Regions from separate parts of the Ectopseudomonas khazarica genome, predicted to be linked through region 2. Evidence: predicted binding sites of a transcription regulator. Region 2 holds the regulator's gene; each other region holds the start of a gene.
The links. Region 2 encodes FliA, which starts transcription of late flagellar genes. Its sites were predicted from a motif close to CTAAAGTTTNNNNNNNNNNNGCCGNTAA; they were not measured.
Positions count from the first base shown of each region.

Region 1: JLK41_RS15130 (methyl-accepting chemotaxis protein) is a predicted target of FliA. The motif match lies at 2,396-2,423, and genes of this name have one in related genera.
Region 3: JLK41_RS03755 (methyl-accepting chemotaxis protein) is a predicted target of FliA. The motif match lies at 1,893-1,920, and genes of this name have one in related genera.

Region 1 covers NZ_CP068551.1:3,166,228-3,170,401, forward strand. The annotation lists gene JLK41_RS15120 (methyl-accepting chemotaxis protein) at 1-817, opposite strand, end outside; gene JLK41_RS15125 (Na+/H+ antiporter family protein) at 935-2,254, opposite strand; gene JLK41_RS15130 (methyl-accepting chemotaxis protein) at 2,455-4,174, shown strand, end outside.
Region 2 covers NZ_CP068551.1:3,367,863-3,372,036, reverse strand. The annotation lists gene flhF (flagellar biosynthesis GTPase FlhF) at 1-166, shown strand, start outside; gene fleN (flagellar synthesis regulator FleN) at 256-1,086, shown strand; gene fliA (RNA polymerase sigma factor FliA) at 1,083-1,829, shown strand; gene JLK41_RS16060 (chemotaxis response regulator CheY) at 1,930-2,304, shown strand; gene JLK41_RS16055 (protein phosphatase CheZ) at 2,324-3,112, shown strand; gene JLK41_RS16050 (chemotaxis protein CheA) at 3,125-4,174, shown strand, end outside.
Region 3 covers NZ_CP068551.1:829,753-833,926, reverse strand. The annotation lists gene JLK41_RS03755 (methyl-accepting chemotaxis protein) at 1-1,802, opposite strand, end outside; gene pbpC (peptidoglycan glycosyltransferase PbpC) at 1,995-4,174, opposite strand, start outside.

The DNA.
Region 1 (4,174 bases), 200 kb from region 2:
GGTTGAACGAGCCCGCCAGCTGCCCCAGCTCGTCTTCGCTGGTGATCGGCAGGCGGCGCGTCAGGTCGCCCTCGCCGGCGGCGATGTCATCGAGGTTGGCCTTGATCTGTTGCAGCGGGCGCAGGAAGGCATTGCCCAGCCAGACGCCGATCACCCCGAAGACCACCAGCAGGATGGCGGCGACCACCACGATACTGGTGATGATGGTGCCGATGCGGCGCTTGATCTCGGTTTCCACTTGGGCAACCTGCGCCTCGATGCCATCCAGGTTGAGTGCGGTACCCAGGGCCATGTCCCACTTCGGCAGGTAGTAGCTGTAAGCGAGCTTGGGCACCAGCACCGACTCGTTGCCCGGCAGCGGCGAGGAGTAATTGACGAAGTAGCTGTTGTTCTTGGCGACGTTGACCAGCTCACGGTTGATGTAGACACCGTTCGGGTCGCGCCGGTCGGCCAGGCTCTTGCCGACGTCCACCGGGCTGTCGCCGCGGAACAGGCGCACGACGTTGGAGTCGTGGCCGAAGAAGTAGCCGTCGGCGCCGTACTTGATCTTGGAGAGCACGGCGATGGCCTGCTCGCGGCTGGCCATGTCACCCTGCGCAGCGCCGTCGTAGAGCCCCTTGACAGCGCCGAGGGCGATCTGGATGTAGTGTTCGAGTTCGCTGCGCTTCTCCTGCACCAGGCGCTCACGCGTCTGGGCAATCTCTTTCTCCGCCATGCTCTGCAGCACCTTGGCCGCAGTGCCGCTCAGCACCAGGGCGAAGAGGATGACCGGAACCAGCGCAAGCAGTATCACTTTGGTTTTCAATGTCAGGCGCATTGTTATTGTCCTTGAGGGAAGGCACACCAAGACGGGGGCAAGGGTATATCGGCAGCCCCGCCCAGGAGTTAAGCGACAGGATGCGCGCAGAACTTAATCCGGCGCAGGTGCAGACCCTTACAGCAGCATAGCGGCGGCCCAGCCGAACACCAGCAACGGCAGGTTGTAGTGCAGGAAGGTGGGCACCACGCTGTCCCAGATGTGATTGTGCTGGCCATCGGCGTTCAGCCCCGAGGTCGGCCCCAGGGTCGAGTCCGATGCCGGGGAGCCCGCATCCCCCAGCGCCCCCGCCGTGCCGACGATGCTGACGATGGCCAGCGGGCTGAACCCCAGCTGCACGCCCAGCGGCACGAAGATCGCGGCGATGATCGGGATGGTCGAGAACGAGGAGCCGATGCCCATGGTCACCAGCAACCCCACCAGCAGCATCAGCAGCGCGCCGACCGCCTTGTTGTGGCCGATCAGCGTCGCCGCCCCGTCCACCAGCGTCCTGACCTCGCCCGTGGTCTTCATCACTTCGGCGAACCCTGCTGCGGCAATCATGATGAAGCCGATCATGGCCATCATCTTCATGCCCTCGGTGAACAGCCCATCCGCCTCTTTCCAGCGCACCACGCCGGACACGGAGAAGATCACGAAGCCGGCCAGCGCGCCGATGATCATCGAGTCCAGCCACAGCTGCACGACGAACGCCGCCGCGATGGCCAGCCCCGCGACCAGCAGGCTCAGCGGGTTGTATTGCACGTCGACGCGCTCGGTCTGCGCGACCCGCTCCAGGTCATAGACGCGCTTGCCGCGATAGCTGAACAGTACGGCCACGAGCAGGCCGAAGAGCATGCCCAGCGCCGGTATGGCCATGGCATGACTGATGTTGATGCCACTGACGTCGACGCCGGACTTGGCGACGTTGGCCAGCAGGATCTCATTGAGGAAGATGCCGCCAAAGCCGACCGGCAGGAACATGTACGGGGTGATCAGGCCGAAGGTCAGCACGCAGGCGATCAGACGGCGATCGAGTTGCAGCTTGCTCAGCACATAGAGCAGCGGCGGCACCAGCAGCGGAATGAACGCGATATGGATCGGCAGCAGGTTCTGCGACGAGATCGCCACGGCCAGCAGCAGCCCGATCAGCACCCACTTGAGCGCACCGCCACTGCCCTCCTGCTGCTTGCCGACCAGCGCCAGGGCCCGATCCGCGAGGGCATGCGCGAGGCCGGACTTGGCGATCGCCACGGCAAAGGCGCCGAGCAAGGCATAGGACAAGGCGACGGTCGCGCCACCGCCCAGCCCCTGGTTGAAGGCATTCAGCGTGCCTTCGATTCCCAGGCCACCCAGAAGTCCCCCGGCCAGTGCCCCGACGATCAGCGCCACGACCACATGGACGCGGCAGAGACTGAGGACCAGCATGATGCCGACAGCGGCGATTACAGCGTTCATAAAACGTATACCTGCAGGTATGCCGGCCCTGGCCGGCGCAAAAAGCCGCGTACTCTGCCGTATGCGGACTATCCTGTCAAAATGGGTTGTCGTTCATAATTTCAAGCAATGCGTGCATAATTTCGGCCAGGTGAAATAGTAGTCAAGAAAACTGCTTGGGCACCGATAACCGCATTAGTCCATGTAGAAAGGAACGCACCATGCTGTTCAGTCGTCTTTCGATCCAGTGGAAGATCACCCTGCTCGCCGGCCTGTGCCTGCTCGCCATCGTCACCTTGCTGGTGGGTGCTTCGCAGTTCCAGTCCAGCCGCAGCGCCAACCTGGTACGCGAAGCCAGCTCCGGGATGCTGGAAGAAAGCGCCAAGCTGCGCCTGAAGGCCCGTGGAGAGCTGCAGGCGATCCGCATCCAGCGCTATTTCATGGACGCCTATCAGTACGGCAAGGGTTTCTCCAGGCAGATCCTGTTCCTGCGCGAACAGGCCGAAAAGCGCTTCCTCGATGCGTTCGACCTGCGCGAAGACCTCACACGTCAGGTGCGCACCAGCCTCGAAGCCAACCCGGGCCTGCTCGGGCTGTACCTGGTGTTCGAACCCAACGCGCTGGATGGCAAGGATGAGCTGTTCGCCGACCAGGCCGAACTCGGCAGCAACGAGGTCGGTCGCTTCGCGCTGTACTGGTCGCAAGCCACGGTCGGTGAACTGGAGTCCGAGGCGATGACCGAAGAGCTGCTCGGCGACACCACCCCCGGCGACAACGGCGTGGCCTACAACGCCTGGTACACCTGCCCCCGCGACACCCGCCAGGCCTGCGTCCTGGAACCCTACTACGACGACGTCGGCGGCCAGAAGACGCTGATGACCAGCATCGCCTTCCCCCTGGAGCTGAACGGCAAGATCATCGGGGTCATGGGCCTCGACATCAGCCTCGCCAGCCTGCAGCAGATCAGCCAGGAGGCCAACGCCGAACTGTATGGCGGACAGGGCCACGTCAGCATCTTCAGCCCCGGCGCCCTGCTCGCGGGCCACAGTCGCGATGGCAGCCTGCTGAGCCAAGCCGTCGAGCGCGCATTCCCGGATCATGCCAGCGAGTTGCGCGGCCTGATCCAGGACGGCAAGGATGCGGAACTGAAGCATGGCGAGATGCTCCGCGAGCTCAGCCCGTTCAAGCCGATTCCCGAGGCCAAGCCCTGGACCGTCCTGCTGGAAGTACCCCAGGCGGTGCTGCTGGAGCGTGCCATCACGCTCGGCGCCGAACTCGATGCCAACCGTGCCCGCGACAGCCTGGCAGCACTGCTGATCGGCCTGGTCGCGGTCGTCGCCGGCCTGCTGCTGATGTGGCTGACCGCACGCGGGGTGACCCGCCCGATCCTCGGCGTCGCGGCCATGCTCAAGGACATCGCCAGCGGCGAAGGTGACCTGACCCGCCGCCTGGAATACGCCAGGCAGGACGAGCTGGGTGAGCTGGCCGGCTGGTTCAACCGTTTTCTCGACAAGCTGCAGCCCATCATCGCCGACGTGAAGAACAGCGTGATCGATGCCCGCGGCACGGCGGACCAGTCTGCCGCCATCGCCAGCCAGACCAGCGCCGGCATGCAGCAGCAGTACCGTGAAGTCGACCAGGTGGCCACCGCCTTCCAGGAAATGAGCGCCACCGCGCAGGACGTTGCCCACAATGCCGCGCAGGCCGCCGAAGCCGCGCGCAATGCCGACCAGGCGAGCCAGGAAGGCCTGCAGGTCATCGGCCAGACCACCAACAGCATCGAGCTGCTGGCCAATGAAATGAACGTCGCCATGCAGGAGGTCGAAGGCCTGGCCAGCAGCAGCGAACAGATCGGTTCGGTGCTCGAAGTGATTCGCGCCATCGCCGAGCAGACCAACCTCCTCGCCCTCAATGCCGCCATCGAAGCCGCGCGGGCTGGCG
Region 2 (4,174 bases):
CTATGTGACAGACGGGCCGCGCATTCCGGATGACCTGCAGGTGCCGCGCAGCCACCAGCTGGTCAGCCGCGCAGTGGGCCTGCAGTCTGCGGAGGAGCCGAGTGAGGACGCCATGGCGCAGTTGTTCGCCGGGCTCTATCACCAGCCCGCGCAGCGCGCCGGCTGAACGGCGACGATGTTGCACCCTCTCGCGCATGAGCGCGGGAGTGAACGGCCTGATGGTCAAGTCGAAGTTAGACAAGGTGTAGAAAGAACATGGGTATGCATCCCGTACAGGTGATTGCGGTGACCGGCGGCAAGGGTGGCGTCGGCAAGACCAATGTGTCGGTGAATCTGTCCATGGCCCTGGCCGACCTCGGTCGGCGGGTGATGCTGATGGACGCCGACCTGGGGCTGGCCAACGTCGACGTGCTGCTGGGGCTCACACCCAAGCGCACCCTGGCCGATGTGATCGCCGGCGAGTGCGATCTGCGTGACGTGCTGCTGCAGGGGCCGGGCGGCATTCGCATCGTGCCGGCCGCGTCGGGCACGCAGAGCATGGTCAGCCTCACGCCGATGCAGCATGCCGGGCTGATCCAGGCATTCAGCGACATCAGCGAAAACCTCGATGTCCTGGTGATCGACACCGCCGCCGGTATCGGCGACGCGGTGGTCAGCTTCGTCCGGGCGGCGCAGGAAATCCTCGTGGTGGTGTGCGACGAACCGACCTCCATCACCGATGCCTACGCCCTGATCAAGCTGCTCAACCGTGACCATGGCATCAGCCGTTTCCGCGTCCTGGCCAACATGGCTCACAGTCCGCAGGAAGGGCGCAATCTCTTTGCTAAGCTGACCAAGGTGACGGATCGTTTTCTTGATGTCGCCCTGCAGTATGTCGGCGCCGTGCCCTACGACGAGTGCGTGCGCAAGGCCGTGCAGAAGCAGCGTGCCGTCTATGAGGCGTTCCCACGATCCAAGTGCGCCCTGGCGTTCAAGGCGATTGCTCAGAAGGTCGACACCTGGCCGTTGCCGGCCAACCCCCGCGGCCATCTGGAGTTCTTCGTCGAGCGTCTGGTGCAGCAACCGACGGCTGACAGTGCCGTATGACAGCAGCTTCTGGACTTCGTATGTACAACAAGGCGCAGGCGCAGGACTCCCAGCACCAGTTGATCGAGCGCTATGCCTCCCTGGTCAAGCGCATCGCCTACCACCTGCTGGCACGCCTGCCAGCCAGCGTGCAGGTCGATGATCTGATCCAGGCGGGGATGATCGGGCTGCTCGAGGCCTCGCGCAAATACGACTCCAGCAAGGGTGCCAGTTTCGAAACCTTCGCCGGCATCCGCATTCGCGGTGCCATGCTCGACGAGGTACGCAAGGGCGATTGGGCGCCGCGTTCCGTGCACCGTAACAGCCGTATGGTCAGCGATGCGATTCGTGCAGTCGAAGCCCGAACCGGGCGCGACGCTAAAGATCACGAGGTTGCTGCCGAACTCCAATTGAGTCTGGAGGATTACTACGGCATTCTTGGCGACACTTTGGGCAGCCGCCTGTTCAGCTTCGACGACCTCTTGCAGGATGGCGAGCACGGCGGGTTGCACGAAGACGCCGGGCACACCCACCTCGAACCTTCGCGGGACCTCGAAGACGAACGCTTTCAGGCGGCTTTGGCCGAGGCCATCGCCGGTTTGCCCGAGCGTGAACGTCTCGTGCTGGCGCTGTATTACGATGAAGAACTGAACTTGAAAGAAATCGGTGAAGTGCTGGGGGTTAGCGAGTCACGTGTGAGCCAACTGCACAGTCAGTGCGCGGCACGCCTGCGCTCGCGACTGAGTGAATGGCGCGCAGGCTGAACAGCGGCGTACTCGCAGGCGGAAGCGGTTTCTCGATTAAAGGACGTAGTTGCAAGCGCAATACGTTTGGGACTGTACGGAGGTCGACTTGGACAAGAACATGAAAATCCTCATCGTTGACGATTTCTCGACGATGCGACGGATCATCAAGAACCTCTTGCGGGACTTGGGTTTCACCAACACCGCAGAAGCCGATGACGGCACGTCGGCGCTGCCGATGCTGCAGAGCGGCAGCTTCGACTTTCTGGTGACCGACTGGAACATGCCCGGCATGACCGGTATCGACTTGCTGCGCGCCGTTCGCGCCGACGAGCGTCTCAAGCACCTGCCGGTGCTGATGGTGACCGCCGAAGCCAAGCGCGACCAGATCATCGAGGCGGCTCAGGCCGGCGTGAATGGCTACGTGGTCAAACCCTTCACCGCCCAGGTGCTGAAGGAAAAGATCGAGAAGATCTTCGAGCGAGTCAACGGCTGATGTCGGCCGCGAGGGTGCTATGGAACATGATGACTCCACGATGGGTGACCTCGAGTCGACCCTGAAAAACAACGCCCGTGACCTGGTCGATAGCCTCGAACAAGGCAATTTCGGCGCCGCGGTGCAACTGATCAACGAACTCAACAAGGTCCGTGATCGCGGGCTCTATCACGAGGTCGGCAAGCTGACCCGTGAGTTGCACAACGCCATCGTCAACTTTCAGATCGACCCGCGCATGCCGCATGCGCAGGAGCTGTCGCAGATCGCCGATGCGACCGAACGCCTGAACTACGTCGTTACCCAGACCGAGAGGGCGGCCAACCGCACCATGGACCTGGTGGAGCAGAGCGCTCCGCTGGTCAATGACCTGAGCGATGAGGCGCAGAGCCTGAGCGCCGAATGGGGCCGTTTCATGCGTCGCGAGATGGGCGCCGAAGGGTTCCGCGAGCTGGCCAAGCGCGTCGAGCTGTTCCTCGCGCGCAGCGAGCGTGACGGCGCCAAACTGTCCAATCACCTCAACGACATTCTGCTGGCGCAGGACTATCAGGACCTCACCGGGCAGGTGATCAAGCGGGTCACCCAGCTGGTGACCGAGGTGGAAGGCAACCTGCTCAAGCTGATGCTGATGGCCAGCCAGGTCGACCGTTTTGCCGGCATTCAGCATGACCACGAAGCGTTGCGTGCCGAACAGGAAAAAATAAAAGAGCCATCGCGGGGTGAAGGTCCGCAGATTCATGCCGATAAGCGTGATGACGTTGCCTCCAGTCAGGACGATGTCGACGACCTGCTGTCCAGCCTAGGGTTCTAAGGAGCACACAATATGAGCTTCGGCGCCGATGAAGAGATCCTCCAGGACTTCCTGGTAGAGGCCGGCGAGATTCTCGAACAGTTGTCCGAGCAGTTGGTCGAGCTGGAAAGCCGGCCGGACGACATGAACCTGCTCAACGCCATCTTTCGCGGTTTCCATACCGTCAAGGGCGGAGCGGGCTTCCTCCAGCTCAACGAGCTGGTGGAGTGCTGCCACATAGCCGAGAACGTGTTCGACATCCTGCGCAAGGGTGAGCGTCGCGTCGACTCGGAGCTGATGGACGTGGTGCTCGAGGCTCTTGATGCAGTCAACGGCATGTTCGGCGAGGTGCGCGAGCGCCGCGAGCCGACGCCTGCCACGCCGGAACTGCTGGCCGCGCTGGCGCGCCTGGCTGAACCGGCTGGTGCCGAGCCGGCGCCTGCGCCGGTCGTGACAGCCGCGCCGGAACCCGAGCCCGAGCCTGAGCCGGTTGCGGCTGCTGCGGCGTCCGGCGACATCACCGACAGCGAGTTCGAACAGCTGCTCGACGCCCTGGGCGATGCCCCGGCCGTGGAAGCGGCGGCGCCTGCCAGTGACGACATCACCGACGACGAGTTCGAGTCGCTGCTCGACCAGTTGCATGGCAAGGGGCAGTTCAGTGGCCCGGTCGAGACGCCTGCCAGCACCGCCGGTGCTGCCGCACCTGCGGCGGCGCCTGCCAGTGACGACATCACCGACGATGAATTCGAGGCGCTGCTCGACCAGCTGCACGGCAAGGGGCAGTTCTCCGGCCCGGCCGAAACCGCCGCGCCAGCCGTCGCTGCCAGCGAACCGCCGGCGCCTGCCGGTGATGACATCACCGACGACGAGTTCGAGTCGCTGCTCGATCAGTTGCACGGCAAGGGCAAGTTCGTACCACCGAGTGAGCCGGCTGCTCCCGCTCCGGCAGCGAAACCGGCTGCACCTGCGGCCAAGCCCGCCGCAGCGGCCAAGGCTGCTGCGCCTGCTGCGCCCGCCAAGCCGGCCGCTCCGGCCAAGGCCGAGCCCGCTGCTGGCCGCGCCGCAGCCGCGCCGGCACCTGCT
Region 3 (4,174 bases), 2.5 Mb from region 2:
CGGTTGATCTCCTCGGTCACCGAGCTCTGCTCCTCGGTCGCGGCCGCCACCTGGGTGTTCATGTCGCTGATGCGCTCGACCTGCTCGGTGATCGCCCCCAGCGACTGCCCGGTGCGCTGGCTGGACTCGACACCGGTGCTGGTCGCCGCCTGTCCTGCATGCATGGAGCTGACTGCCGTCTCGGCGCCCTGTTTGAGGCGCTGGATCATCTGCTGGATTTCATCGGTCGAGGCCTGGGTACGGCTGGCCAGGGTACGCACTTCATCGGCGACTACCGCGAAGCCACGGCCCATCTCGCCAGCGCGTGCGGCCTCGATGGCGGCGTTGAGCGCGAGCAGGTTGGTCTGCTCGGAAATCCCGCGGATCACCGCCAGCACCTGATCGATGGAAGCCACCTGGTCGGCCAGTTCGGTGACCGCCTCGGCTGCGCTGCCGATGTCCGCCGACATCCGCTCGATATGGGCGATGGACTGCCCGACCACCTGGCGCGCACCCTGCGCCTCGTCACGCGCGGCATGCGAGGACTGCGCAGCGCTGCTGGCGTTGCGCGCGATCTCCTGCACGGTGAGGCCCATCTCATGCACGGCGGTGGCCACCATGTCGGTCATTTCCTGCTGCTGGCCGGCACGTCCGGCCGTGTTCTCCACCACCCGCGTCACCTGGCCGACCGCCGTGCGCAGGCGCTCGCTGGTCGCCAGCACGTCACCGATCAGGTCGCGTTGGCTGGCGAGAAAACGGTTGAAGCCGCGCGCCAGATCACCCAGCTCATCGGCCCTCGACTCATCGAGACGACGGGTCAGGTCACCACCGCCGCCGCCGATTTCCACCAGCGCCTGAGTCACCTGACGAATCGGCCGCACCAGCCCACGCGCCAGCAGCACCACCAGGCCGAGGAACAGCAGCGCCACGGCGACACCGATCAGGCTGGTCACCCACAGTGCCTGCCGCGCCTCGGCATAGACCTCCGCCTCCGGCACCTCGCTGACCAGCAGCCAGTCGATGCTGGCGAACTTCTGCGCCACCGCGAGAAAGATCTCGCCATCACGCTCGAAACGCACCGCATGGCTGTCGCCGGCCAGGACCTGGCGAGCGGCATCGGCACCGAAGAGTTCGCTCAGCTTGCCGCTGCCGCTCAGCTCCGAGCGCGGATGCACCTTGACGTTGCCCTGGCCGTCGACCAGGAACACCTGGCCACGCTCGCCGAAGTGGAACTCGCTGATCATCTTCGACATGTCCGCCAGGCTGTAGCCGAGGCCGGAGACGCCCAGGGTCTTGCCGCCCTGCTTGATGCGCTGGTTGATGAACAGCGTGGGCAGGCGCGTGGTCTTGTCGATGTCGATCTCCAGCGCCCGGTCGCGGTCGCTGTCGACCAGGCGATAGAACCACTGGTTCTCCGTCTGGCTGCGGTCGAGGGTGCGCATCAGCCCTTCACCGGTGGTGTAGTTGCCGCTGGCGAGGGCGACGATGGAAGTGGTCATGGCGTTCTGCTGAGCGCGCACGCCCTCGAGGTAGCGGGCGAACTCGTCGCGCCGGGTCGCGTCCTCGCCGGCGGCCAGCCAGTCCTGCACCAGGCTGTTCTCGGCGATCGAGGCATTGGCGGTGATCGGCGCGGTCAGCACCCGCTCCAGGTCGTTGCGTATCGCCAGAACCCGTGCGGGCAGCGCCTCTTCGATCAGGTAGCGCTCGGTCAGGCGATTGACCACCGCCGAGTAGATGCCGACGACGATCAGGATGCTGGCCAGCAGAGCGGCGCCCATGCTGAGGATCAACTGCCACTGGATACTGCGTTGCCAGAGACGCATGGAGGGTTCTCCCGGAGGTGGTTCGGAGCTCGACCGAGCAATTGGATACAAAATTGTACACAGATTGCAAATCAGTGACCGACAGATGTCCTATCGGCGGCGCCGGCCCGGACTTTACTCGCGTCGTCCGCGGCGCTCGGCCAGGCGCCCGCGCAGAGCGGCCGGCGCCTGCCTGCGCGGCGTCGGGCGCACTCAGGGGGCGACGCTGAATTCCAGACGAGCGGTCTGGCCACCGTCGTCGAGCACGCTGAGCTGATGCCGACCGCTGTCGAAGACCTGGCTGAAGGTCGCGTCCATCGCGCTGTCACCAAGCGGCCGACCGTCGAGGAACCACCAGCGTCGACCACTGCCGCCCAGGGCCGAGAGGCTCAGGCGCAGCGGCTCGTGATTGCCCTGCGGCCTGCGCAGGCGGTCACCGTCGCGCACACCGACGATGGACAGCGGCGCCGCCTGGTTGCGCGGCGGCGGCGGGCAATCGGCATCCACGCCCGGCAACCGCGCACTGCGCCGTTCGCGGCGTGGCAACCAGGGCTCCAGCGGCGCCGGCCACAGGTCCAGTTCCCGCGCCTCGGCCCCCGCACAACCGGGGCCGACGCGCTTGCCCTGGGCGTTGACCCAGTAGCGCTCGCGCAGGCCGCTGCCCAGCGGCTGATCGGCCGCCAGCAGGGTCGGTGGCGTGGTGCCCTCCAGCGTCCAGGCGAAACGCAGGCGCCGGCAGTTGGGATCGTCCTTGCTCATCGGCTGCCCCAGTGGCCAGCAGACGGCGGCGACACCGACCTCGGCCGGCTGCGGATCGGGCGGCACGGCGATGCCGCGCTGGCTGTCACGGTTGACCAGCAGATCATGCACCTGCAGCAGCAGCGGCGCGGCAGAGGCCAGGCCGAACTGGCCGGGCACCGGCGTACCGTCGGGACGACCGATCCACACACCGATCAGGTGACGCGGACCGACGCCGATGGCCCAGGCATCGCGAAAACCGTAGCTGGTGCCGGTCTTCCAGGCCAGCGTCGGGCGCTGCGCCAGGTAGGCACGCGGGTCGCGGTCGGGACGGGCCTGGCCGCTGAGAATACGGCGGATGATCCAGGCCGCCCCCGGGGACAGCAGGCGCCGCTCACGCAGCACATCGCCGGGCTGCAAACGCGGCTTGGCGGCCATGCCGCCGCGGGCGAAGGCGCTGTAGCCGGCCACCAGGGACTCCAGTCGCGCCCCACCACCGCCGAGAATCAGCGCCAGGTTCGGCTCGGCCAGCGGCGGCAGGCGGATCGGCACGCCAGCACCGCGCAGCTCGCCGGCAAAACGCTTCGGCCCATAGGCTTCGAGCAGTTGCACGGCAGGCAGGTTGAGCGATGTGGCCAGCGCCTCGCTGGCCGACACCGGGCCGATGAAGCCCGCAGCGAAGTTGCCGGGACGGTAGTCGCCGTAATGGCGCGGCACGTCCTGCAACAGCGACTCGGAATGGATCAGCCCGGCATCCAGCGCCATGCCGTAGAGGAAGGGTTTCAGCGTCGAGCCGGGCGAACGCAGCGCTCGAACCATGTCGACATGACCGAAGCGCGCGGTATCGCCGATGTCCACCGAACCCAGGTAGGCACGCACGGCCATGCTCGGATGCTCGACCACCAGGATCGCCGCCGAGGTGCGCTCGGGCAGACGCGCGCGCCAGCCCAGCAGCAGGTCTTCCAGGCGCAGCTGCAGGCCGGCGTCGAGCGTGGTGCGGATCAGCGGCGGGCTGCCGGCGCGATTCAGGCGCCTGGCCAGCAGCGGCGCGAGGCTCGGCTCGCGGCGCGGGGCCAGGAACACCGGTTCCTCCAGCGCCTCGTCCACCTGCGCCTGTGGCCACACCTGGAACTCGCCCAGGCGGCGCAGCACCTTGTCACGTGCGGCCTGGGCGCGCTGCGGATGGCGGTCCGGGCGCAACCGGCTGGGCGCCTGCGGCAGTACTGCGAGCAGGGCCGCCTCGGCGCGGGTCAGCTGGCTCGGCGGCTTGCCCAGGTAACTCCAGCTCGCCGCCGCCACCCCCTGCAAGGTGCCGCCGAACGGCGCCCGGTTCAGGTAAAGGGTAAGGATCTCGTCCTTGGACAGGTGCCATTCCAGCTGCGCGGTACGCCACAGCTGCTTGAACTTGCCGGGCAGGTCGCGGCTGTGCGGGTCGAGCAGACGCGCGACCTGCATCGACAGCGTGCTGCCGCCGGACACCACGCGCCCACCCGTCAGGTTCTGCCAGGCCGCCCGTGCCAGCGCCAGCGGATTCACCCCGGGGTGCTGACGAAACCAGCGGTCCTCGTAGGTCAGCAAGGCCTCCAGGTAGTAGGGTGAGACCTCGTCCGACGTCACCGGGTAGCGCCACACGCCGTCATGGTCAGCGAAGCGCC